4 regions of the Alteromonas sp. ABM1_013 genome follow, and region 3 is predicted to be linked to each of the others. Evidence: predicted binding sites of a transcription regulator. Region 3 holds the regulator's gene; each other region holds the start of a gene.
What was found. The regulator sigma-54, encoded in region 3, starts transcription at its own class of promoters, with help from an activator protein. The targets are predictions, from matches to a motif close to GTTGGCACGNNNNTNGNNT.
Positions count from the first base shown of each region.

Region 1: a site for sigma-54 is predicted at 3,084-3,102, ahead of ACXAGK_RS04315 (EF-hand domain-containing protein). Genes of this name have one in related genera too.
Region 2: a site for sigma-54 is predicted at 2,973-2,991, ahead of ACXAGK_RS15835 (DUF883 domain-containing protein). Genes of this name have one in related genera too.
Region 4: a site for sigma-54 is predicted at 2,571-2,589, ahead of fliE (flagellar hook-basal body complex protein FliE). Genes of this name have one in related genera too.

Region 1 covers NZ_JBSWXH010000001.1:1,022,124-1,027,662, forward strand. The annotation lists gene ACXAGK_RS04300 (SpoIIE family protein phosphatase) at 1-93, shown strand, start outside; gene ACXAGK_RS04305 (tellurite resistance TerB family protein) at 270-713, shown strand; gene ACXAGK_RS04310 (putative bifunctional diguanylate cyclase/phosphodiesterase) at 877-2,946, shown strand; gene ACXAGK_RS04315 (EF-hand domain-containing protein) at 3,247-3,528, shown strand; gene ACXAGK_RS04320 (sensor histidine kinase) at 3,591-4,988, shown strand; gene ACXAGK_RS04325 (hypothetical protein) at 4,990-5,539, shown strand, end outside.
Region 2 covers NZ_JBSWXH010000005.1:242,500-248,038, reverse strand. The annotation lists gene ACXAGK_RS15855 (phosphoribosyl-AMP cyclohydrolase) at 1-483, opposite strand, end outside; gene ACXAGK_RS15850 (CC0125/CC1285 family lipoprotein) at 1,034-1,612, opposite strand; gene ACXAGK_RS15845 (hypothetical protein) at 1,637-1,894, opposite strand; gene ACXAGK_RS15840 (hypothetical protein) at 1,988-2,512, opposite strand; gene ACXAGK_RS15835 (DUF883 domain-containing protein) at 2,517-2,846, opposite strand; gene ACXAGK_RS15830 (response regulator) at 3,027-5,120, opposite strand; gene ACXAGK_RS15825 (response regulator) at 5,133-5,539, opposite strand, start outside.
Region 3 covers NZ_JBSWXH010000001.1:440,622-446,160, forward strand. The annotation lists gene ptsN (PTS IIA-like nitrogen regulatory protein PtsN) at 1-321, opposite strand, end outside; gene hpf (ribosome hibernation promoting factor) at 335-622, opposite strand; gene ACXAGK_RS01900 (RNA polymerase factor sigma-54) at 653-2,134, opposite strand; gene lptB (LPS export ABC transporter ATP-binding protein) at 2,208-2,933, opposite strand; gene lptA (lipopolysaccharide transport periplasmic protein LptA) at 2,936-3,481, opposite strand; gene lptC (LPS export ABC transporter periplasmic protein LptC) at 3,450-4,028, opposite strand; gene kdsC (3-deoxy-manno-octulosonate-8-phosphatase KdsC) at 4,025-4,573, opposite strand; gene ACXAGK_RS01925 (KpsF/GutQ family sugar-phosphate isomerase) at 4,574-5,539, opposite strand, start outside.
Region 4 covers NZ_JBSWXH010000001.1:757,693-763,231, reverse strand. The annotation lists gene fliG (flagellar motor switch protein FliG) at 1-448, opposite strand, end outside; gene fliF (flagellar basal-body MS-ring/collar protein FliF) at 461-2,155, opposite strand; gene fliE (flagellar hook-basal body complex protein FliE) at 2,168-2,503, opposite strand; gene ACXAGK_RS03185 (sigma-54-dependent transcriptional regulator) at 2,747-4,084, opposite strand; gene ACXAGK_RS03180 (sensor histidine kinase) at 4,101-5,240, opposite strand; gene ACXAGK_RS03175 (sigma-54 dependent transcriptional regulator) at 5,377-5,539, opposite strand, start outside.

The sequences.
Region 1 (5,539 bases), 580 kb from region 3:
CGAGGCATTCCCCTTATCAATGCCCTTTGCGAAAGAGTATGGTTTGAAAATAACGGAAGCAAAGTTCTCTGTCTGCTAAGTACCCGAAATTAGCCTATGGCTAGTTATACGCCTTTAGTATTGTTAGCGTGGTTTATATAGCCTCCCCTTAGAGTTATCTAAAGAATACAGCAACTAATCGAAATCTCCTTCCACTTAGTATGAATTAGCTAAATACTCAGTTTCCTTTAGTAAAAACTGTGTTGCCATAACTTTAAACCTGAGGGCTTATGCTGAAATCATTTCTTAAACTCTTTGAAGAGTCACACAAAAAAGCGGAACCTGCCTATACCATCGAACTTGCCACCGCTGCCTTACTTAGCGAATTGGTCAATGCAGATAATCAGGTGACCGATACGGAAAAAGAAGCATATGAAAAACAGCTCAAACGTCTGGTAAATGTCGATGATGAGGCAATGGAGCTTTTGCTGCAGCGAGGGCACCAAACAGCGGATGATGCAGTGGACCTTGTTCACTTTACTCAGGTTCTTAATAAGCATTATTCCGCGGAGGAAAAAGTTAGTGTAATAAAAAGCCTTTGGGTTATCGCGTACGCCGATAATTCCCTAGCGCCGCTGGAAGAAAGTACAATACGACAAATCGCCGATTTATTGTATGTCCCTCACAGCCAGTTCATCAAAACAAAGCTCGAAGTCGTTGAAGGTACAAAATAATTAATGTCTAGTGCATTGAAATCAATACCTTTAAAAATCTATTTTTAATTCTTGAGTCCGTGACATACTATTGCAGCTAGAATAATAAAAAAGTGGCTGTGTTAAGGGGATTGTTATCCTTGCATGTACCGCTTTAATCAAAGTAGTAAGCAAGGACACACTTGTGTTGAAAACATTGAAAGTCTCCATTGGGTTTGCTGTTGCCTTATCCACGGCAGTTTTATCCATCTCAATCGCTATGGTTAATAAATCAGATAATAGCGAAACTGTAATTGAGGTTGTTAAAAACAACACCGCCGCTTTAAGTAATTCTCTTGCGCTACAACTATCAGTGATGATGGAAAGAAATCCTGGTAACGACGCTCTACTCTCTTCGCTGTTTCAACCCGCAAAAGAACATGAAAATGTTTTATCGGCAGCCCTTTACGACAATAACTATAATGTTATTTCTGCAATTCAACCCGAAAGAGTGCTTGAAATAAGCGACCCTGCGGTGCCCAAAACACCTCAAAGTGTTCCTTATGGTATAAACCAATACGAAGGTGTCATTGTTGCCCATCAAATTGTTGGTAGTAGCCTTTATCCCATGGGGCACATTGTTATTTACGCTGACACCACCAAGGTTCAAACAACAAATAGTGCTCGGCAGTTTTTAGAACAAATACCAGTTTTTATAGCACTTTGGCTATTGTGTACTGGCGTATGTATTTTCATAGTATCCCGATTAATTTCACCTTTGGCCTCGTTAGGGCGGTTTACACAAGACGTGTTTGAAACCAAAGATTACGCGCTACGAAGCTCAATAAACTCATCTAATGAGATAGGCCAGATTGCCACTAATATTAATAGCTTATTAGATGCTATCGAAGTTGAGTTACTGGTGAACTTTGAACAAAAACAAACCTTGGTCGACCAGCAAGAGACGATGTCTCGCCTTGCGAATTTCGATAGTTTGACAGGGTTACCTAACAGACAGTTTGTTCTTGATAATTTAAGACTGGAATTAGCCCGAGCAAAAAGAAATGACGAAGATCTATTGTTGCTATTTTTCGATCTTGATGGCTTCAAAGGGATAAATGATTCGCTAGGACACGAAACCGGCGACCTTATTTTGATAGAAGTTGCAGATAGGGTGCAGTGTTTACTTAGAGACGGTGACTTGTTTGCTCGTTTAGGCGGCGACGAGTTTTTAGTCCTCCCAGATAGAGATGCGACTGCAGATCAAGCAAAGCGTTTAGCAACGCGACTAATTACAGCATTCGACGAGCCCTTTGAACTCAGGGGACTCTCGCTTACCGTAGGGTTGAGTGTTGGTGTGGCTACTGCTTCTGATGCAGGATACGATTTAAGTGAACTTATGAGTAACGCTGACTTAGCCATGTATCGTTCAAAAGCAAAGGGAAGGGGAAGTTACACATTATTTACGCCGGATATGGTGGAATCTCACAAGCGTAAACTGCATCTAGCCAATGGTATTGAACAAGGTATAACCAACGATGAGTTTGTTGTTTATTACCAAGTAAAAGTAAACAACAACGGTAACGTAATTGGCGTTGAGGCATTGATTCGTTGGCAGCATCCTGAGTTTGGCCTTGTCATGCCAAACGAGTTTATTCCTATCGCAGAGCAAGGCGGGAAGATCACTGCCATTACGCAATGGGTTATCAGTCGTGTTTGCATGGATATGCCTGACCTCAAGCGTTGGGCAAAGGGAGCTTTTAGGGCTTCTATTAATCTATCCGGTCATGATTTGAGAAGCAATCAACTGTTCGATTATATCTACAATACTTTTGCGCTCTATGACGTAAACCCCGAGAATATCGAATTTGAAGTTACCGAAAGTGCTTATCTTGAAAACTTCTCCCTTTCCAATAAGTTTTTCAGGCGCATTAGTAATATGGGATGTGCTATCGCGCTTGATGACTTTGGTACCGGTTATTCGTCTTTGAGTTATCTCACTCAAATCAATATAGATACCCTCAAAGTAGACAGGCAGTTTGTGATGGAGCTTCAATCTTCAGAACGCAGCCGACTAGTAACAGGCGCTATTATCGATTTGGCAAAACGCCTATCACTTTCAGTTTGCGCTGAAGGGATAGAAAACCTTGAACAATGGCATTATCTGATAGAGCACGGCTGCGATAATGTTCAGGGTTTTATGTTCAGCAAACCTATTCCCATCAACGACCTTGTTACTTCTCCTTGCCATTTTAAAGCTGAACAGTTTAGCTGATGCTAAAATATGTATGTCGGTATTGTTGCCGACATGCACTTACTACCAGTGTTTCTTTATTGCAACACCTGTCCATGAGTTACCCACATTAAAAGTTTGACACTCTCTTAAAGGTATAATTTGTAATGGTTTTTTATTGTGGCCTGAAAATCGCATAGCAAGTTTCGATGTACTAATGATGTGGTTAATCGAAGACTAATGGTAATATCCATATGCCTTAACTATTCTTTGGTGGAAGAATCCATAGGATAGACATTGGTGAATTGAGAAGGATTTTAGAAAGCGTTTAGCGGAGGATTCATGATGAAACGTCTCGAAAAACTTTTTTTAGCACTTTGTGCCGTTGCTGCGGTACAAGCTGTTTCAGTAGCCGATGCGCATGCTACACCAGCGCGCACGCTTATGCAGAAATTAGATATAGACAAAGATGGTCTTATTTCACTTAAAGAAGCAGTAAGACACACAGAACTACTGCGAAACTTTGGGCTGATTGACGACAATGAAGACGGTAAGCTTTCCGAAGCCGAGTTGGCAAAGAGCAAGCTTACGCCAGGTAACAAAAAGCTCACCGCGAGTGAGTAGATAAGAATATCAACATCAATGAGGGTAGGGTTCTGATAAACAAGGTATCGTTTGGTGAGCGCTTGGTACAACTTGGTTCACTAAGGCAGTTAACGTTAGGAAGTTTTGTACTGGCCCTTATTCCCCTTATTGCGCTTCTTTGGCAGAGCCAAAGCGACTTAGCCAAGGTAGGTCAAATGACTACCCTTGAAACACGCTTTGTAGTGGATGTCGTAAGTGATATGCAACGTCTGGACAATGCAGTGGTGGATGTTGAGCGCAGCATCAGACAGTTTGCCGTTTTACGTAACGACAGGGTGGCGCAGCTCTCTGATAATGCCATAGACCAGTTTGCTGTGGCGGCCGATAACTTGTGTCAGGCGCTTTCCGTGCCAGCAACCTGTTCCCGTTTATCTGAGCAGCTTAATCAACTCGCTGAATACCGTGCCATTGAAGATCAGCTGCTGCTCAATGCGTATTTAGCATCAGTAGGAGATAGTGTCGACCAGCTGCGCGACGATGTAGAAGCGGCCATTACAGAGCGGGTTAAAGTACAACAAGACGACTTAAATGCCATGCAGGCGAAACAGGCATGGTCTACCGCAATGCTGGTAAGTGTGTCGCTACTCCTCATATTGATGGGAAGCCAACTGATTGTAAACCCCGTTAATAACCTCAAAAAAATTATTCGGATCATGGCACATAGCGATGGTCAGCTTCCGCCATTGTCTAAGCAGGCACCTAGGGAACTTATTGATGTAGAAAAAGATTTGCATTGGCTTTATGAGCGTTTGCAACAGCTGGAGCACATCAGAACCGCACTTTTAAGACATGCCGCACACGAACTAAAAACACCCCTAGCAAGCATTAAAGAAGGCTGCAGTTTGTTGTCAGAGAACGTGGTAGGCGAATTGAATAACGCTCAACGAGAAGTTTTATCATTACTTACTGCAAGTACCCAGCGTCTCAATACTTTGGTTGAGAAACTACTCGACTACAATCTGCTACTACAACAAGCACAGCCTAAAATTGTAGAAAGTAATGCAAATAAATTAGTTGATGCCTGTTTAGAGGATTACGCCCTTGCCATTCAAGATAGAGAGGTAGACGTAAATATTTCCTCACCTTCAATACATGTAGACGAGGAATTATTCAGAAGAATACTTGATAATCTAGTGTCCAATGCTGTAGCACACGGAGCAGTTGGACGACCGATAAATATTAGCCTTTATAACAAAAATGATAACCTTGTACTGGATGTCGCCAACAGAGGAAAACGCATAGCGCCGGAATCAGTACACACGCTGTTTGAACCTTTTATCCGCGGGACCGAGCCGAGAAACGACAATGTTATCGGAACGGGGTTAGGATTATCAATTGTTGCCGATTGCGCTCGACTAATGCATGGTGATGTAAAAGTGGTAGATGTAGACTATGCCGATGTTTGCTTTAGAGTGACCATTCCGCAACAGGAAAAATAAAATGAGAATAAGTGGTTTAATTGTTGCCTTACTGGTACTGACAGGATGTCAGAGTTTAACCAGAAACAGCAGCAACACGGGTGAGCCAGAAGAAGTGACACCTGTAACAAAAATAGAACGTGGTATCTGTTTGTTTAACGAGCCGCCCCCTGTTTTCGAACACAATTGTGATGCGGCTTATTGGCTTAATACTTGGATTGCAGCAGCCAACCAACCTTGGATGGAGCGTAAGCAGGCTTTAAAAGCATTAGGGGATTCAGCGTTTGACACTATTCATGCTTATATCTTAACGCTACCCACTGATACCCCTTATCAAGATAGGTTGCGCGCACAACTAGCATTAAATGATATCGCGGGTACATTCACCACAGAAGCCCAAGAAGTAGTTAATGTTATTGCAGCTTCGCAAAACAATCAGATAATGCAGCTTGAGTCTGCAATGGTTGTGTTGGAACAAGAAAATACATCTCGTGGAGAGAAAGTTAAGGCACTAGAGCAAGAAGCCGTTAATCTGCGTAAAAAATTAGAAGAACTGTTGCAAATAGAAGCAA
Region 2 (5,539 bases), on a different contig from region 3:
GTTATTAATAATTCCTACATTGTCGAATTTCACGTTTGTATAAGGCTTAATCGCAAAACCCTTATCTTCCTGATAAGCGTCATTTCCACCGACAAAGTAAGAAAGCGCTGCATCAAAGCTTGAACGGAACTGATCATTTGCTGCAAGGGTTGGTTTAAACAGTACACTACTTAAATCATATCCGTACATGTCCTGGATAAAATCAGCCGCCTCGCCAGAGTAGTCACCGTCGTTACTAAACACTGCGCCAATACGTACAATGCCTTCACCCCACATCTTTTGTGCTGCTACAACTTCACGCTCTGTAATACATTCATCCGAATACAGTAATGCATTATCTAGCGCCTTAGCCTTCAATACACCAACGTTCGAAGTGGCGGTCTCATTCATTTGCGGTTTGGCCACTGCACTGCAGCCTGTTACTAGCATAATCGAAGCTGCAAGAAGCGTTGTTTTTGTCATTAACGAGTTTAGCTTTTTCATCGCGTGACTCCTCAGTCATTTGCAAAATAAATACGTGTTATTACCTAATTAAATTGCTGGGAGCAGAAGCTGTATAACGTTGTAAAAAGCGGTCTACAAATCTGCTCTGCAGTTCATAGGTTTAATGATAGCTAGATTGGGTGACGGAGACTTTTGTACAACATTAATAGAAGATTAATGGGTCATTAAGAATAAAGATGTTAAGACATGTATCGGTTCTGAACGAATGAATGTCTCATCTATCATGTTGATTAGTGTGTTTTAATGTCGTTTTACTTCATCGATATTACGTAATTTATACGCAAGCTTATTCGTCTACTTATAAACGAAGGACCGGATTTACTCGATTTTGCAGGCCCTTAGTCTGCTTTATAGGATGCATTTCAGGGAATGGGTGGTAGCTATGAATTTAAGGTAGTGGGTTTTAGGGCGTTCCACAGACTTGCTCGTGCAATTAAGCTATGCTTTTCAGTAACACTGATTGCGTACCGAAAAGCATTTTGTCAGAACACTGATGATGCAGTGTATAGATGTACAGAATGACGTTCAGCTAATTTGTATTCTTTGGCTCTAGAGGCTGTGACAGCACTTCTAAGACAGTAAAGGCGTTTTTACCTAAACGAGTTTTATCATTCGCCATTTTTACATCAATAGTAAAGTAGATGTCGTTAATCTGAGTATTTACAACATCGTTTGAGCTCGGGGCGGCCATCGGTTGAGCAACTTCCTCACAGCCTGACATAGTGCATTGCCTATCTGTTTGAAATATTGCTGGCTCATTTTTGCCAGCCGTTACTTCCCGCGCAATAACAGGCTTTTTATCAATATTTGTATTAATCACCTCTAGATAAGTAAAGCCTTGCTCTTGTGCGACTTCAGCGGCGCGATATAGAGCGTACTGCTGTACTTTGTCGGCCGGAGTTTTATCAGTCGCTTTAAAAAGAACCTGATACTGATTTGCAGATACTTTTTCGCTCGAATAACCATATGAGGCTTTAGAGTTCGCTGATTTGTATGGGGTAGGGGCAGCTACTGGTGTCGATGAACACCCTGCTATCGCAAAGCTTAGTGCCGCACCTGCGGTGGCAAGAAGTACGCGGCCACTTTTAATTTTACTTTTGATGTTCATCTCACAAATTCCTTAATACTGTGATTACTGAAACAAAGAGAACAGCGCGGTTCTACCTAAAACCATTAACGCTCGGTTACGCTTTGCTTTAGGCTTAGCATCTACTGCACCTTTATATGCGCCAACAGAAGCTATGCCAAGTAAGGTCTCTGGCTTACCCATCATTAACGAACATTGCCTTTTTGCTTGTGTAAGTGCAACATCTGCGTGATGTTTTTGAGAAAAATAGGCATGTTCTTTTTGCGCAATATCTTTTATATTCGCTTTCAAAAAGATGTTCATAGTACTCACCTCATTATTGTTGACAGGGCACTGTCCATGGATTTGATCAAATGAACTTAATCAAAAGGGCTAATGCGCCTTTAAATCTATGCCTTACCCAAAGACCCTACGCCATGTTTGAATTAATCTGCTCAAACTTAGATAGTTAAACGCATTTTGAGCAAGCTTAAAGAAACCGAACGCCGCAAGACTATTAAGTGCTAATAACACAAGTGGTACCACAACGTAGTGCACGCCAACATTGTGAAGTATAGCGCCTATAGCAATATTTAAAATAAGCCAACAAACTGTACCAACCGCAAATGCTGCGAGGCATGCAAAAACAGTGACGAAAAAACTCTTTTTGACAAGCATGAGTTCACTATTAGTAAGCTCAAGAAATGCAAAGCCTTGTTCTTTTCTCTGAGAGAATGCTTCTTTAAATGCGTTGAATACATCGGAGAAAGACGGGTCGGGGTATTGTTGCTGTGTTGACTGCTCGTCAGGTGGCGTTTCTTTGGGTGTACTTTCTCCTGTCGCGTTTTCATGGAGCTTCGCCTGCGCCGAAGGCGGCGTCAGACGAAATGGATTTTCATTGCACGTGCGAAACCGTGCTTTGTGAAAATCTAGCGCTTTCATGAATCTACTTCTTACGGAGAAGTGACGTTACTAGCATACCTGCCGCAAAAGCGATACCTGCAGTTTGAACAGGATTTTCAATTGCAAATTTGCGTACTTTTGATGCCTGCCATTTCTGCTCTGCTAAACGCTTTCTTTCAGACATGTTTTCAGCAGATGATGAGGCTGTGCGACGAATATTTTCTTCCGCCACGCCCGCACTATCGGCAAGCTTGTCTACTGACGCATGAAGGGTATCTTTTAGTTGATCCGTTACTGGGTGACTCGGTTCAGCCACACCGTTAGTGCTATTAGTTTTAACGGTTTGTGGTTTTGCTGAAGCTTGTGTAGCCATAATACTCTCCTTAATATTTTGGGTTCACAATAACTGTTGCAACGGCTGTACCAATCGAATAAATCCTTTATTTACAATTAGATAGGGGGGTGAGTTATTTGGGAGGGTGAAAGGTTTGCAAGAGAAATGCGTTATCCTTGCAAACCCCTGTAATATTTTCTTAGTCGCTAAAACGAAAGCTTAGCTTCCACCTACGACAGATGCGAGGTCATCTTTTGAAACCGGCTTAAGCAGCGCGCTATCTATTCCTATCGATTCCATTGCTTCTTCTTCGGCTTCGTGTCCACTAACTATGGTAAGCAATGCATTAGGCAATTTTTCTTTAAGTTCGCCAGCCAAGTCATAACCATTGTAATCGGGTAACGTCAAATCCATTAACACGTGATCAAAGTCATTGTCTTGTGCGGTGCTAAGCGCATCAACACCACAGTACTCGGTGGTGACTTCATGACCTAAATGAACTAAAAACAACTGCAATAGCTCTGCAGCATCTTCATCATCTTCAATTACTAAAATACGTTTACTAGAAGGGCTTCCGTCACCTTTTTTCTGAGGGGTATCTTCAGCTGCAATGTCTAAATTCGTATTGGATTCAAATCCATTGCTTGACGGCATGTTTTCCTCTGGTGCGTAAGGTTTCTGTATCGGCATGTCAGCAACCTGTGCTTCCACATTGGTAAAAGTAACGTGATCGCCAGGAGGAAGGTATTGTGAGAGAAGTTGAGCGAGTGCAAAGCGGTCTATTGGTTTACCTATAACGTCATTAAAACCTTCGCGTATTAGCGACTCTCTTAATCCTTTACGACTGGCTGCGGTGACCGCAATAACGGGAATATCTTTACCATGGCGACGAATAGCGTGTAACGCTTCAATGCCATTCATCACAGGCATGTGAATATCCATGAGAACGAGGTCAAATGGTTGATTGTGTTCATCGGCCTGTAATACAGCTTCTAGTGCCTTTACACCGTTTTCCGCGTAACTAATATCTGCCTGAGACTGACTTACAAGATGGCCGGTAAGGCGCCGAATTTCTCTTAAGTCATCGACAATCAGCACTCTGCCGGTAACATTTAAATCGATACTGCTAGATTCGACGGTTTGTATCTGACCGAGTTCTAGGTCGACGAGAGGTTGCTTGGAAATATCGCCAGGGTCAATATCGAATGTGAACGTACTACCTTCTCCAAGTCGAGATGACACGTCTATATCGCCGCCAAGCTTGGTGACAAGCTCTTTACAAATAGCTAAACCTAAACCAGCACCACCGTGATTAGCGCGCATTACATCTTCAATTTGCTCGAAAGGTTGGAAGATGTTGATCAACTTGTCTGGTGGCATACCTATGCCAGTATCGTCTACGGAAAATCTAAGTAGCTGAGGTTTTTCACTATCTGTTGGGTTTTCATCAAGGGTTATAGTAAGTGTAATACTGCCCTTATCGGTGAACTTAACCGCATTAGAAATGAGGTTAAGCAGCACTTGGCGAAGTCGGGTGGGATCTGTCTTAATAAATTCAGGGATTTTGGTGTTAGACACCACATTCAAACTTAGCCCTTTATCTTTGGCGTTCAAGCGCATTAAGGAGTGAATATCGGTAAGAAAAGCAGATAAGTTTACATCTTTAATGTTTAATTCTAGCTTCTCAGCCATTATGCGTGACATATCAAGTAAATCATTGAGCAAGCTCAATAAGTGTTTGCCGTTTGAATGAATTATCGATAGCTCCTGCTGAAACGGGCTATTCCTTGCGTCATCAATGAGAAGTTCTGTATAGCCCAAAATAGAGGTGAGAGGCGTGCGCAATTCGTGGCCAAGGTGGGCTAGGAACTTGTCTTTTGCTTTGTTTTTTTGTTCAACCTTATTGCGCTCAATTCGCTCGTTTTCTATATCGCGACGAACCATGGCATAACGGATAGTACGCATAAAACGTGGCGATTCTATCTCGGACTTTTGAAGATAATCTGCGGCTCCCGCGCGCATCACCATTTCATCTACAGTAGCGTCTGACTGACCCGTTAAAATAACCACTGGCAGACTAAATTGGTTCGATTTAAGAACACCCAGAACGTCTATGGCATTCTCAGCGCCCAACAAATAGTCAAGCAAGCATAAATCAAAGTCTTCCGTCTTAAGCGCTTCTATGGCGTCAAGACTGTTTGTCACCCACGTTAACTCAAACTTAGGTGACTCACACTGTTCTAGATAGTCAGAAGTTAAGAAGTAATCATCTTCATCGTCTTCTACCAATAGAATTTTAATAACCTCTGACATCTAGTACCTCTTTTACTCGTGTGGTAACTCTACAAACTCGATCCAATAACGACCTAAAGCACGCATTAATTCAACTAATCCTTCAAAATTAACGGGTTTAGTAATGTAAGAAGCGCAACCGAGGTCGTAACCACGGAGCATATCTTCTTCTTCTTTCGACGTTGTTAGGATTACAACCGGAATACTGCGTAGTTTGGGGTCGTTTTTAAGTTCCTGAAGTGCTTCGCGACCATCTTTTCTTGGCATGTTTAAGTCAAGCAATATAAGGCTAGGGCGAGGCGCCGATGCTGGATCAGAATATTTTCCCTCGTGACGAAGAAACTCTAACAATTCCACACCGTCTTCAACGCAAAACAGATTGTTGAGGACGCGACTTTCTTGCAGCGCGTCAACGGTTAATAGGCGATCATCCTCATCAT
Region 3 (5,539 bases):
TTCGGGAACGAGAAGAGCAAAGAATATGTCTACGGGCTTTTCGTCTAGGGCATCAAAGTTGATAGCTGGTGTACTTGTTACAACGATTGCTATTACCTTCTCAAGGCCGGCCAAGCGACCGTGAGGCAGTGCTATCCCGTTACCAATACCCGTGCTACCCATACGTTCTCGAGCCATCAAGCTATTTAGAACCGTTGCCTGGTCGATGTTATCGTTATGCTTGGCAGCGATATCAGCGATGATCTCAAGAATTCGCTTTTTACTATTACACTGAACCGCACACTCGGTGCGGTCCAGACTTACGATGGCTTGTATATCCATGCTCAATTAACTACTAATGTTTTTTCAGTTTTTCCTTATGCTTGATTACCTGCCGGTCGAGTTTATCAACCATGCTGTCAATCGCCGCATACATGTCGGTATTTTCTGAGGATGCGAATACTTCAGCGCCACTTAAATGAACAGTCGCTTCAGCTTTTTGATTTAATTTTTCAACGTTCAGGATGACATGCACATTAGAAATGTGATCAAAGTGACGTTCAAGTTTGCTGAACTTCGTATCGACATAATTACGCAAAGAGTCGGTGATTTCGACATGATGACCAGTAAGGTTGATTTGCATATTTCGTCTTCCTTATATTATTAAGCCCGTTTAAATAAGGCTTTTGCGTTGGTTCGACGGCGGGATCGACAATGATTCCCGGTATTTTGCTATTGTTCGCCGAGCGACTTTTATGCCTTGCTCGGCCAACAATGAAGCAATCTTGCTATCACTTAGCGGCTTGCTAGGATTTTCCGCAGCCACTAACTTCTTGATCAATGCACGAATCGCTGTAGATGAACACTCACCACCTGACTCTGTTGCTACGTGGCTTGAGAAGAAATACTTCAATTCGAAGATGCCACGGGGCGTATGCATATACTTCTGCGTTGTTACACGCGAAATAGTCGATTCGTGCATATCTACCATTTCTGCGACATCATTTAGCACCATTGGTTTCATCATTTCCGGGCCGTGCTCAAAAAAGCCCATTTGCTGCTGCACAATGCAATTTGCAACCTTCATTAAGGTATCGTTGCGAGATTCAAGGCTCTTTATGAACCACTTGGCCTCTTGCATGTGTGAGCGGATGAATTGTGAATCGCTGCTGTTCTTGGCACGACGACTCATCGCTGCGTACTGTTGGTTTACGCTTAATTTAGGCAGACTGTCGGGGTTCAGTTCAACCACCCAACGGCCATTTTTCTTGGTTACTGAGACATCAGGAATAACGTACTCAGGCTCTTTAGTAACTAAAGCACTACCTGGGCGAGGATTCAAGGTTTGAAGTAAACGCATTGCTTCGCGCAGCTGCTCTTCTTTCAATCGGCTCTTACGCATTAGCGTGCGGTAGTCTTTACTGCTCAGTAAGTCTGAATATTCCTCAATAAGCTGCTTCGCTTCAGCAAGCCACGGTGTGTCTTCTGAAAACTGGCGTAATTGCACCATAAGACACTCTTGAGGTGTACGAGAACCTGAACCAATGGGGTCGAACATTTGAATGCGCTTAAGTACACACTCTATTTCGTCCATTTCGATAGGCTCTTCTAGATCATCGTCGTTGACCGCTTCTAAGATGTCGTCAAGAGTAACGGTTAAATAACCTGATTCGTCAATTGAGTCGATGATTGCTGTAGCGATAGCGCGGTCAGTATCTGAAAAATGAGTGAGGCGCATTTGCCAAAGAAGATGTTCTTGGATGTCTTCTGTGGTCTCACCTTGGAAGATTTGTTCATCATCATTAGATGGGCCAGGTGCAGGCGCGGAAGAAGCCGAATAATACTCATCCCAGGTACTGTCGATAGGTAGCTCATCGGGAAGATCATTCTTCTCCAGTGCATCTCCCGCTTCTAGCGTATCGCTCGATGCAGAAGCGGTCGCTTCAGCAGCGCTATCGTCACTATCGACATTGTTCTTTTCTACTTGTGGCTCGTCGTTACTTTCTTCCACTTCTAAAAGCGGATTAGAATCGAGGGCTTCTTGTATCTCTTGCTGGAGATCAAGCGTAGAAAGCTGCAGCAGTTTAATTGCCTGCTGAAGCTGAGGTGTCATGGTAAGTTGTTGGCTAAATTTTAGCTGTAAAGATGGTTTCATCTACGTCTTATTTAAATGCTCTAAATTAAATATACCAGAGCGAAACTGAAAAATGACAATTAGGTTACACTAACTATAGCCTGAATTGTTCGCCTAGGTATACGTCCCTTACTTTTTGATTACTTAAAACCTGTTCCGCAGTTCCTTGCGCAATAAGCTCGCCATGACTCACAATGTACGCTTTTTCGCAAACATCCAATGTTTCGCGTACGTTATGGTCCGTGATAAGGATACCAATACCCCTATCTCGCAGATGCTGTATTATCTTCTTTATATCATTAACTGATATTGGATCAACACCGGCAAATGGTTCGTCTAACAAAATAAATTGTGGTTTTGCTGCCAGAGCTCGAGCAATCTCTACGCGACGCCGTTCTCCCCCTGACAAACTCATCCCCGTACTATTACGTATATGGTTGATATTAAATTCATCAAGTAGGGCGTCTGCTTCTTCTTCTTGCTGCTGTGAATTTAAATCTTTACGGGTTTGCAAAATGGCCATGATATTTTCATGTACCGTAAGCTTTCTAAATATTGATGCCTCTTGCGGGAGGTAGCCTATACCGCGGCGTGCGCGCTCATGCATTGGCTGGTGAGTAAGCTCATTATCATCAATTTCGATCTTGCCTTTGTCTAAGTTGACTAAGCCTACAATCATGTAAAAAGTGGTGGTCTTACCAGCGCCGTTAGGGCCGAGAAGACCAACAATTTGACCGGTAGACACTGAAAGGCTTACATCGCGAACAACCTGTCGCGATTTATACGATTTAGCAAGGTTTTTAGCGCTCAAAGTTGCCATTGCTATTCATTGTCCTCGTTGTCTTTCTTAGACGATGTTTTACGAATGGTGTCAGGAGTAAATACTGTGGTAACACGACCTTCACCATCTTCACCGGCACCACCCGTTGCAAGCAATTGTTCAGTAATCATATCGAACGTAATCTTATCACCTTGCACTTTACTGGTATCTTGCTGTAGCTCAGCATTACCCGCCAAAGAAATAGTGCGATTAATTACTTCATAGCGAATTTCATTGGCTTTCGCTGATACCGGTGTACCGTCTTCTAGTGATTGAGAATAGCTTGCAGGGTTGCCACGGGCGATAAATATTTCACGGCCGCTGCCATCTGTAGCTATTACTTCTACTTCATCAGCTTCGATTAGGAGTGAACCTTGGGTAATAAGTACATCTTCCTTGTACAGCGCGGTTTTGTTTTTACCATCAATAAACTGGGTGTTTGACCCTATCTTAATGGGTTGTGAAAAATCTTCTTCACTGGCTATTACCGCACCGCTAGCGATGGCAAGTAGAACGCTAGTTGCTAGGGGAATAAGTCGTTTGTACATGATCTAAAAGCTCGTATTCTTGTGTGCGTAAATTCGCGTTAAACCCATTGCTTAAAATAAGATATTGCGTACCCAGTATCTCAACGGGTTGATCAGATGTCATTTGTTTCGTGTCTAAATTTATCTGGATGTATTCCGTGGATAAACTTTTGACAAAATCATCGCTGGTTTGATTTTCAATAACAACGCTATCTTCAAGCTGAATTAATTCATTGTTATAAAGCGTTCCTTCCTGCGCAGTTACAACCCAGGGTGATGAAGCGCTTTCTGTATAAAGGGTATATTTAGGTTGCTGGAATAAAACAAAGCCTAATTGGTCGTAATGCTCCATCGACTCTGCAAAGACTTTGTGATTTAACTCACCGTCTTGGTTGTACAAGGTTGTTGTTAAGTTTTTTGCCTTGTAGGCAGGCTTGAGCGCATCATTTTCGCTACTACCTTGAGTTTCAGGCTGCTCTTCCATCCACGTTGGGATGTACATAAGCATAGCTAAGATAAATAGCGCCGATATACTTAAACCTAAGCGATTGAAGCCAAACTGGCTCATACACTAGCTCCGAAAATATCATTTGCAACGCCTTTAGCTTGCAAAATGGTGTCCGATATTTCTCGAACTGCGCCAAATCCACCCGGAAGTGTGGTGATCCAGTTCGCTTGCTTTGCAACAAAAGGGTGAGCATCGGCAACCGCAATTTTTACCGCTACGTGCTGATACATACCTGTATCGGGCATATCGTCTCCTACGGCGGCAACTTCGCTTGAGTTCAACCCTAGGCTTTTCATTAATTCGCCGAGGGCGTCAGCTTTGTTTTCTTCACCCTGAATAATATGTGCTACGTTTAGCGCCTTCATTCTGTTTTCTACAATTGCTGAGCGACGCCCTGTTATCACGGCGACGTTAACACCATTACTTACCAAGGCTTTCACGCCATATCCGTCTCGGGTGTGAAAAGCTTTAAGTTCTTCACCGTCGTTGCCCAAGTAAATGCGACCGTCTGAAAATACGCCATCCACGTCACAAACCAGTAACTTAATATTTGCCAACTGCTCAAAAAGTGCCTGGTCTAAATCGGTGTATAGAGTTGTCGTCATTTAGAGTACTCCCGCTTTCAAAAGCATGTGCATGTTGAAGGCTCCGACAGGGTTGCGCTTTTCATCGGTAACCATTAGTGCGCTTATCTTATGGGTTTCCATTAGGTTTAGGGCTTCTACAGCTAGCTGCTCTGCTGTGGTTGTTTTGCCGCCTTTGGTCATTACATCTTCTACTGTCGCGCTATGCACATCTATACGGGCATCAAGTATTCGGCGTAAATCACCATCAGTAAACACGCCTGTTAACGAACCATCGGGTGCGATAACACCAGTCATGCCTAGGCCCTTTTTGGAAATTTCTAAAAGTGCATCAGCAACAGTTGCATTTAAATTTACTAGTGGGATATCACTGCCACTTAGCATGATATCACTCACTTTAAGCAGCAGCTTTCTACCTAAGCTACCGCCGGGGTGCGACAGCGCAAAGTCGTCTGAAGTGAAACCCTTTTGGTCAAGTAGGGCTACCGCTAGGGCATCACCCATAACCAGTGTGGCCGTTGTGCTTGATGTGGGCGCCAGACCCAATGAACACGCTTCTTTTTCTACACTAATATCCAGCACTACATCTGCGTGTTGGCCTAGCGAGCTATCAGCACTATTGGTCATCGCCACTACCAGAATACCTAAGCGCTTAACCACGGGCAGCAAGTTAACTAACTCATTGGTTTCACCAGAATTGGAAATGGCTAATAGCACATCTCCTTTGCTTAGCATGCCCAAATCGCCATGGTTGGCTTCACCGGGATGCATGAAGAACGCTGGAGTACCTGTACTGGCTAGCGTAGCCGCAATTTTATTACCGATATGTCCAGATTTTCCCATACCGCTTACAACCACTTTTCCCTTACAGTTGAAGAGAATGTTGCATGCAGTGATAAAGTCACCATTTAAGCGCTCAGCAAGGTTAGCAATAGCCTGCGTTTCAATGTCGATAACGCGCTTTGCCGATTCGATATAGTGCATCTG
Region 4 (5,539 bases), 320 kb from region 3:
GATAAGACAGTACAATGGTTTGGATCTGCGGGTGTTCGTTACGAATAATGCTCGCCACCTGCTTAGAGTCCATCCATTTCAGTGAATCTAGACCTTTTGCGCCACTGCCCATTAGGATCTGATCGATTAGGTTTGCCGCCTTATCTTCACCTAAGGCCGCAGTTAGCGCTCGTTTAACAAAGTCTTGGCTCTGGAAGCCAATAGTGCTGTAGTTCTGAATCTCTTCAATGAAGTGTTTGTGAACTGACGTAATTTTGGTTTGCGTCATATCGTCCACTTTCGCCATTTCAGAACCCAGCTTTTGCACTTGTTTTGGTTCAAGGTGCTTTAATATCTGCGCCGCATCTTCTTCAGATAAGCTAAGTAGTAAGATGGCAGCTTTTTCTACGCCTTCTAATTTACTGACGTCGTATGACGGTTCTTCAACATTGGCAAGTTCTTCAGCCATAATCTTATCTCACTACTCGTCTTGCATTAACCAGCCCTTAACTACCTGGGCTGATAATTCTGGTTCATTGGCCACTAGGGCACGTACGGCTTTAAGTACATCTTCGTCTTTGTGCAAGTCAGGTAGCATAAGTGAGCCATCTGGCGCAAAGCCTACCTGTCCTTCGTCAAAGTCAGACGTTAACATGCTAATTGTGTCATCGCCTAAGTCTAAGCCTTCATCAGCATCAAATTCATCTGCCTCGTTAGACTCATCTGGGTTGATAAGACGACGCAGCATAGGTCGAATCACAAAGATGATAAGTACTATTATAACCAAGCCACCAACAACTAGCTTAAGAATTGGCAGAAAACCAGGCTGTTCCCACAAAGGCGCATCTTCAATTTCGCCTGCATCCATACGAGTAAAGGGTACGCTAACCACTTCTAGCGAATCGCCGCGGGTAACGTCAAAGCCAATACCGCCCTGCAATAGTCTGCGAATATTAAGAATTTCTTCTTGTTTACGCGGCGTCGGTGTCATCGCGCCGTCTTCACCCGCAACTTGGGTGTAGTCTACGGCAACCGACACACTCAACCTGCGGATAACCCCTGTCTGTTTCTTGGTATGACTGATAGTGGTATCAAGTTCGTAGTTGCGTGTTGATTCTTTCGCTGTGCGGCCAGGCATAGTTTGCTGACTACCGCCCACGGCATTTTCTGGAATATTAGAATCTAACGGAGGCTGATTAGATAATGCACCTGGAATACCACCCACGCCGCCACCCACGCTGTTCTCTTCGACGATCATTTCACTGCGAACCGCAGGTAAATCTGGGTTGTAGCTGCGCTGGGTTTGCTCCATCGCCGTGAAGTCCATTGTAACGTCAGCTTGCGCCGTGTAGTTACCTATGCCCAAAACTGGAATCAATATAGCGTCAATTTTTTCTAAATACTCTTGCTCGCGCTGGCGTTCAATTTCGTACTCTTTTCTGGCACGGGCACTCATTGAATCTTGCGAGCCTGAGTTGAGCAGACGACCGTTGCTGTCAGTTACCGTTACTTTAGACGGCTCCATGTTTTGTACGGCAGACGCCACGATATCAACGACCGCATCAACCTCTTCACCAGCAATAACGGCACCGCGCTTAGCCGTTAGCACAACGGTTGCCGACGCTTTTTTCTCTCTTCGCGCAAAAACGTTCTCTTTAGGCATAGCTAGCAAGACACGGGCTTTTTGAATACTTGCGATATCTTCGATGGTAGCCGCAATTTGTTGCTCGCGGGCGTGTTTTAAACGTTCCATTTCAACACGCTGGCTTACACCAAAACCCATATCCTGCATAATGATATCGGTACCGGCATCAGAGGCCTTAGTTAACCCTTGGCGGGTCATGCCTAAACGGATGTTTTGGAATTCGTCACTTCTTACATAAACAGTATTGCCTTCAAGCTTATAATCGATTTGATTCGCATCCATATAATCTAGGGTTTCGATAAGCTCTTGGGTCTCCATCTTAGCAAGGGGACGATAGTCAGGCTCTTGTGACCAAATAAGAATGAAGATAGCAATGGCCACACAAATGACCAAAACAACCACAAGGGCCATTTGGCGCATCATATCTGCGCTACCTAACGTATCCATGAAACCAGATTTATTCTCTGGCTCATTGTCCGCTGTTTGATTTTGATCAGGAACCGTAAGGTTTGTACCTGTTGCTTCAGCCATAACCTACTCCACCTAGACCGGCATGTTCATTATTGTTTTATAGGCTTCAAGTACTTTGTTACGTACCTGAACAGTCGCTTCAAACGCAATGCCTGCCTTTTCTTTTGTCAACATGACTTGGGCTAAGCTCAAACTTGGGTCGCCCATTTCAAAGCGCTGTTGAGCATCTTTTGACTCAAGCTGCATACCGTTTACACCATCTACCGCGTTCTTAAGCATGGTCGAGAATTCGCTTGCCGAGCTATTAACTTCACTAAGCGGCTGTTGCTGAGGCTCGTTAACTTGAAGACGAGTTTGCCCAATCATGTTCTGCATTTCTTGATACAAACTATTGGCTTTAACGTCCATAACCACTCCTAGCGTTTCTTTGAAAACCGCCTGAACACCGGCGAATACATAATCTATAAGAGTGATCTAGCAAAGGTCTTGCCAACTTTAAAAAACCTTAAATTTCAATACGATAACAACCAAATGAGAGGGTAAGCCAAATTTATGGCGTTTGATTTGAAGGGAGTAACAAAAAACCGCCGCCTTCTTTACTTCAGAGGCGACGGATAACGGGGATGAAACGAGAGATCCAAAACAGCAGTATTATGCTGGTACTTCAATACCATCTTCACGCATACGCGCTAGTTTATAACGAAGGGTACGAGGGCTTATACCTAGCTTTTCTGCTACGTCTTTGCGCTTACCATTACAAGATACCAAGGTATCAAGAATAATTTGGTGCTCCTGATAACGAAGCTCTGAGCCCAATTTGTTATCTTCAACCGGCTCTTGTGCAACTTCAAGCGGGGCCGACATGTCTTCGTCAATCATTAAATCGCCGGCATCTATTTCATTGTTTTCGCAAAGAATAAGCGCGCGTTGAACCACGTTCTCCAATTCTCGAACGTTTCCTGGCCAGCTATATTGCGACAATTTATTGCGCGCAGCAGCACTTAATCTGATGGTACCCAAACCCTGTGAACTGGCGTGACGCTGAACAAGATGCTCGGCAAGCGGAACAATGTCTCCTGGGCGTTCCGATAGCGGGCGCCATTCAATAGGAAATACGTTTAAGCGGTAGTATAAGTCTTCTCTGAATTCGCCGGCATCTACTGCTTTTCTTAAATCTCGGTTACTCGTGGCAATAACTCGAACATTAAGTTTAACGGTTTTACGTCCACCAAGGCGCTCTACTTCACGCTCTTGTAACACACGCAGTAATTTAGCCTGCAGTGCCAAATCCATCTCAGTTATTTCATCAAGTAACAGGGTGCCGTCTTGGGCTTGTTCGAACTTACCCGGACAGGCCTGAATAGCACCGGTAAAAGCCCCTTTCTCGTAACCAAACAAAGTCGCTTCCAACATATTTTCTGGAATAGCAGCACAGTTGATGGCAACAAAAGGCGCATCGCTTCGCGGTGACTGGTCGTGAATATAGCGAGACAGCACTTCTTTACCCGACCCGCTTGGCCCCATCACCATAACGGTAGCTTCAGACTTCGCAACTTTCCGCGAAAGCTCAAGTAACTTCAAACTTGAAGGGTCAGCTACGATTGGCGTACGTGATTCAATTTTTTGTGCAGGGGCGTAGCGCCCCACTAAGTTTAGCAATACTTCTGGCGCAAAAGGCTTTGAAAGGTAGTCCGTTGCGCCATCGCGCATCGCCTGAACCGCATCATCAATGGTGGCGTAGGCCGTCATTAACAGCACAGGCATATTAGGGTATTTAGCTTTAATGCTTTTTAGCAACGTTAAGCCACTCATTTCGCCCATTTGTATATCGCTAACCACTAGGTCTACATTCTGAGACGACAGCATCATTAACGCTTCTTCTGCACAATCAGCTGCAATCACGTTGTAGTTACCTAATAACAGGGTGTCTAGGAGCGCCTCGCGTAAACCCGCGTCATCTTCAACAATTAGTATGGTAGTTTTAGACATTATTCTCTCCTATGACTTACGCGACATGAGTCAATGTTTGTGAGGTTTTAGCATTCGCTGAGCACGGTAATGACACGCTAAAGCAGGCACCGCCCTCGGGTACGTCAATTACATTGAGTGCGCCGCTATGCGCACTTACCACCGACTTCACCACAGCAAGACCCAAACCGGTACCGTGAGTTTTAGTTGTAAAAAAGGGTTCAAAGATTTTGGTTTTTAACCGTTCTGGTACACCTGGGCCTTTATCAATAACTGAAACATGTAAACGCTGATCGCTTACCGATGCCTGGACATGTACACACTCACCTTTCGGGGTGACTTGGCTTGCATTATGTATGAGATTTAACAATGCCCCCTGAAGAGCAGTTAAATTCCCAGTTATTGCTGCGTTTTGCTCAAAACCTGAAAACGTTAGCTTTTGCTGCGCTTGAGCCGTCATGCTTTGAGCATTCCCCTCAATGGCACCGAATAATTCAGCGAGACTAATTTTGCTTACCACTTGCTCTTCGCCAGATTTAGCAAAAAGCAGCATGTCATTAACCTGGCTTTCCAGCTCTTTAAGCCTGTCTGTTAGTTTGTTCGCAAATTGTGTTTGTGCTTCTTCCCCTAACCCTTTACGCGTTAAGTTTGACGCATAAAGCATGGCTGCAGAAAGTGGAGTTCTGATTTGATGGGCCAGGGATGCCACCATTTTTCCAAGAGAAGACAACCGTTGCATGTGGCTAACCCGAGCTTGCAGCTGACGGGTTTCAGTTAGGTCTGTGATAACAATTAGCTGACCTGGCTCGTTGTCTAGTGGGGTAATTGAAAGCTTCACTCGTCTACCATCAACCAGCGATACTTCATGACCATCGTCTGCGCGAGGCTTGAAAGAGCGAGTAATAATACTGCGCCACACTTCCTCTTCCAGCGGTTCGCCTAACAATGCTTTTGCCTGCTCGTTGGCTTGGCGAACAATGCCCTTTCCATCAATAACAATAACACCCGCTGGCATCACTTGAAGTAAATGTTCGAGTCGACTCGCCTGCAATCTCAGTGATTCAATATCATCATTTTGCGACGTTTGATAATCATCTTGAGATACCGCCGAGCCGCCGTTAAGTGCATAGGCAGATGCGAAATACTCTGTAGATTGTTGTGTGCTGTCGAAAGCCATATTATCCTCGTCAAATTGCAGACGCTGTTTAACTATGGCTTAGATAAAGCAGAAGATATGCCAACTTTATATTGGCTTATTTATCAGTAGGATATATGGTATTTTCAAAGAAAAGCGTAACGTCAATTAGCTGACATTACGCTTCTTCAGTACGCTGGATATCGTATTTCCGCATTTTTTCAACGAGCGTGGTTCTGCGCATTCCAAGCTTGTCGGCGGCACGTGCTACTACCCAATCTTGGTTTTCCAGGGCTTGTTTTATGAGATTCACTTCGAGCTCAGAAAGGTACTCTTTAAGG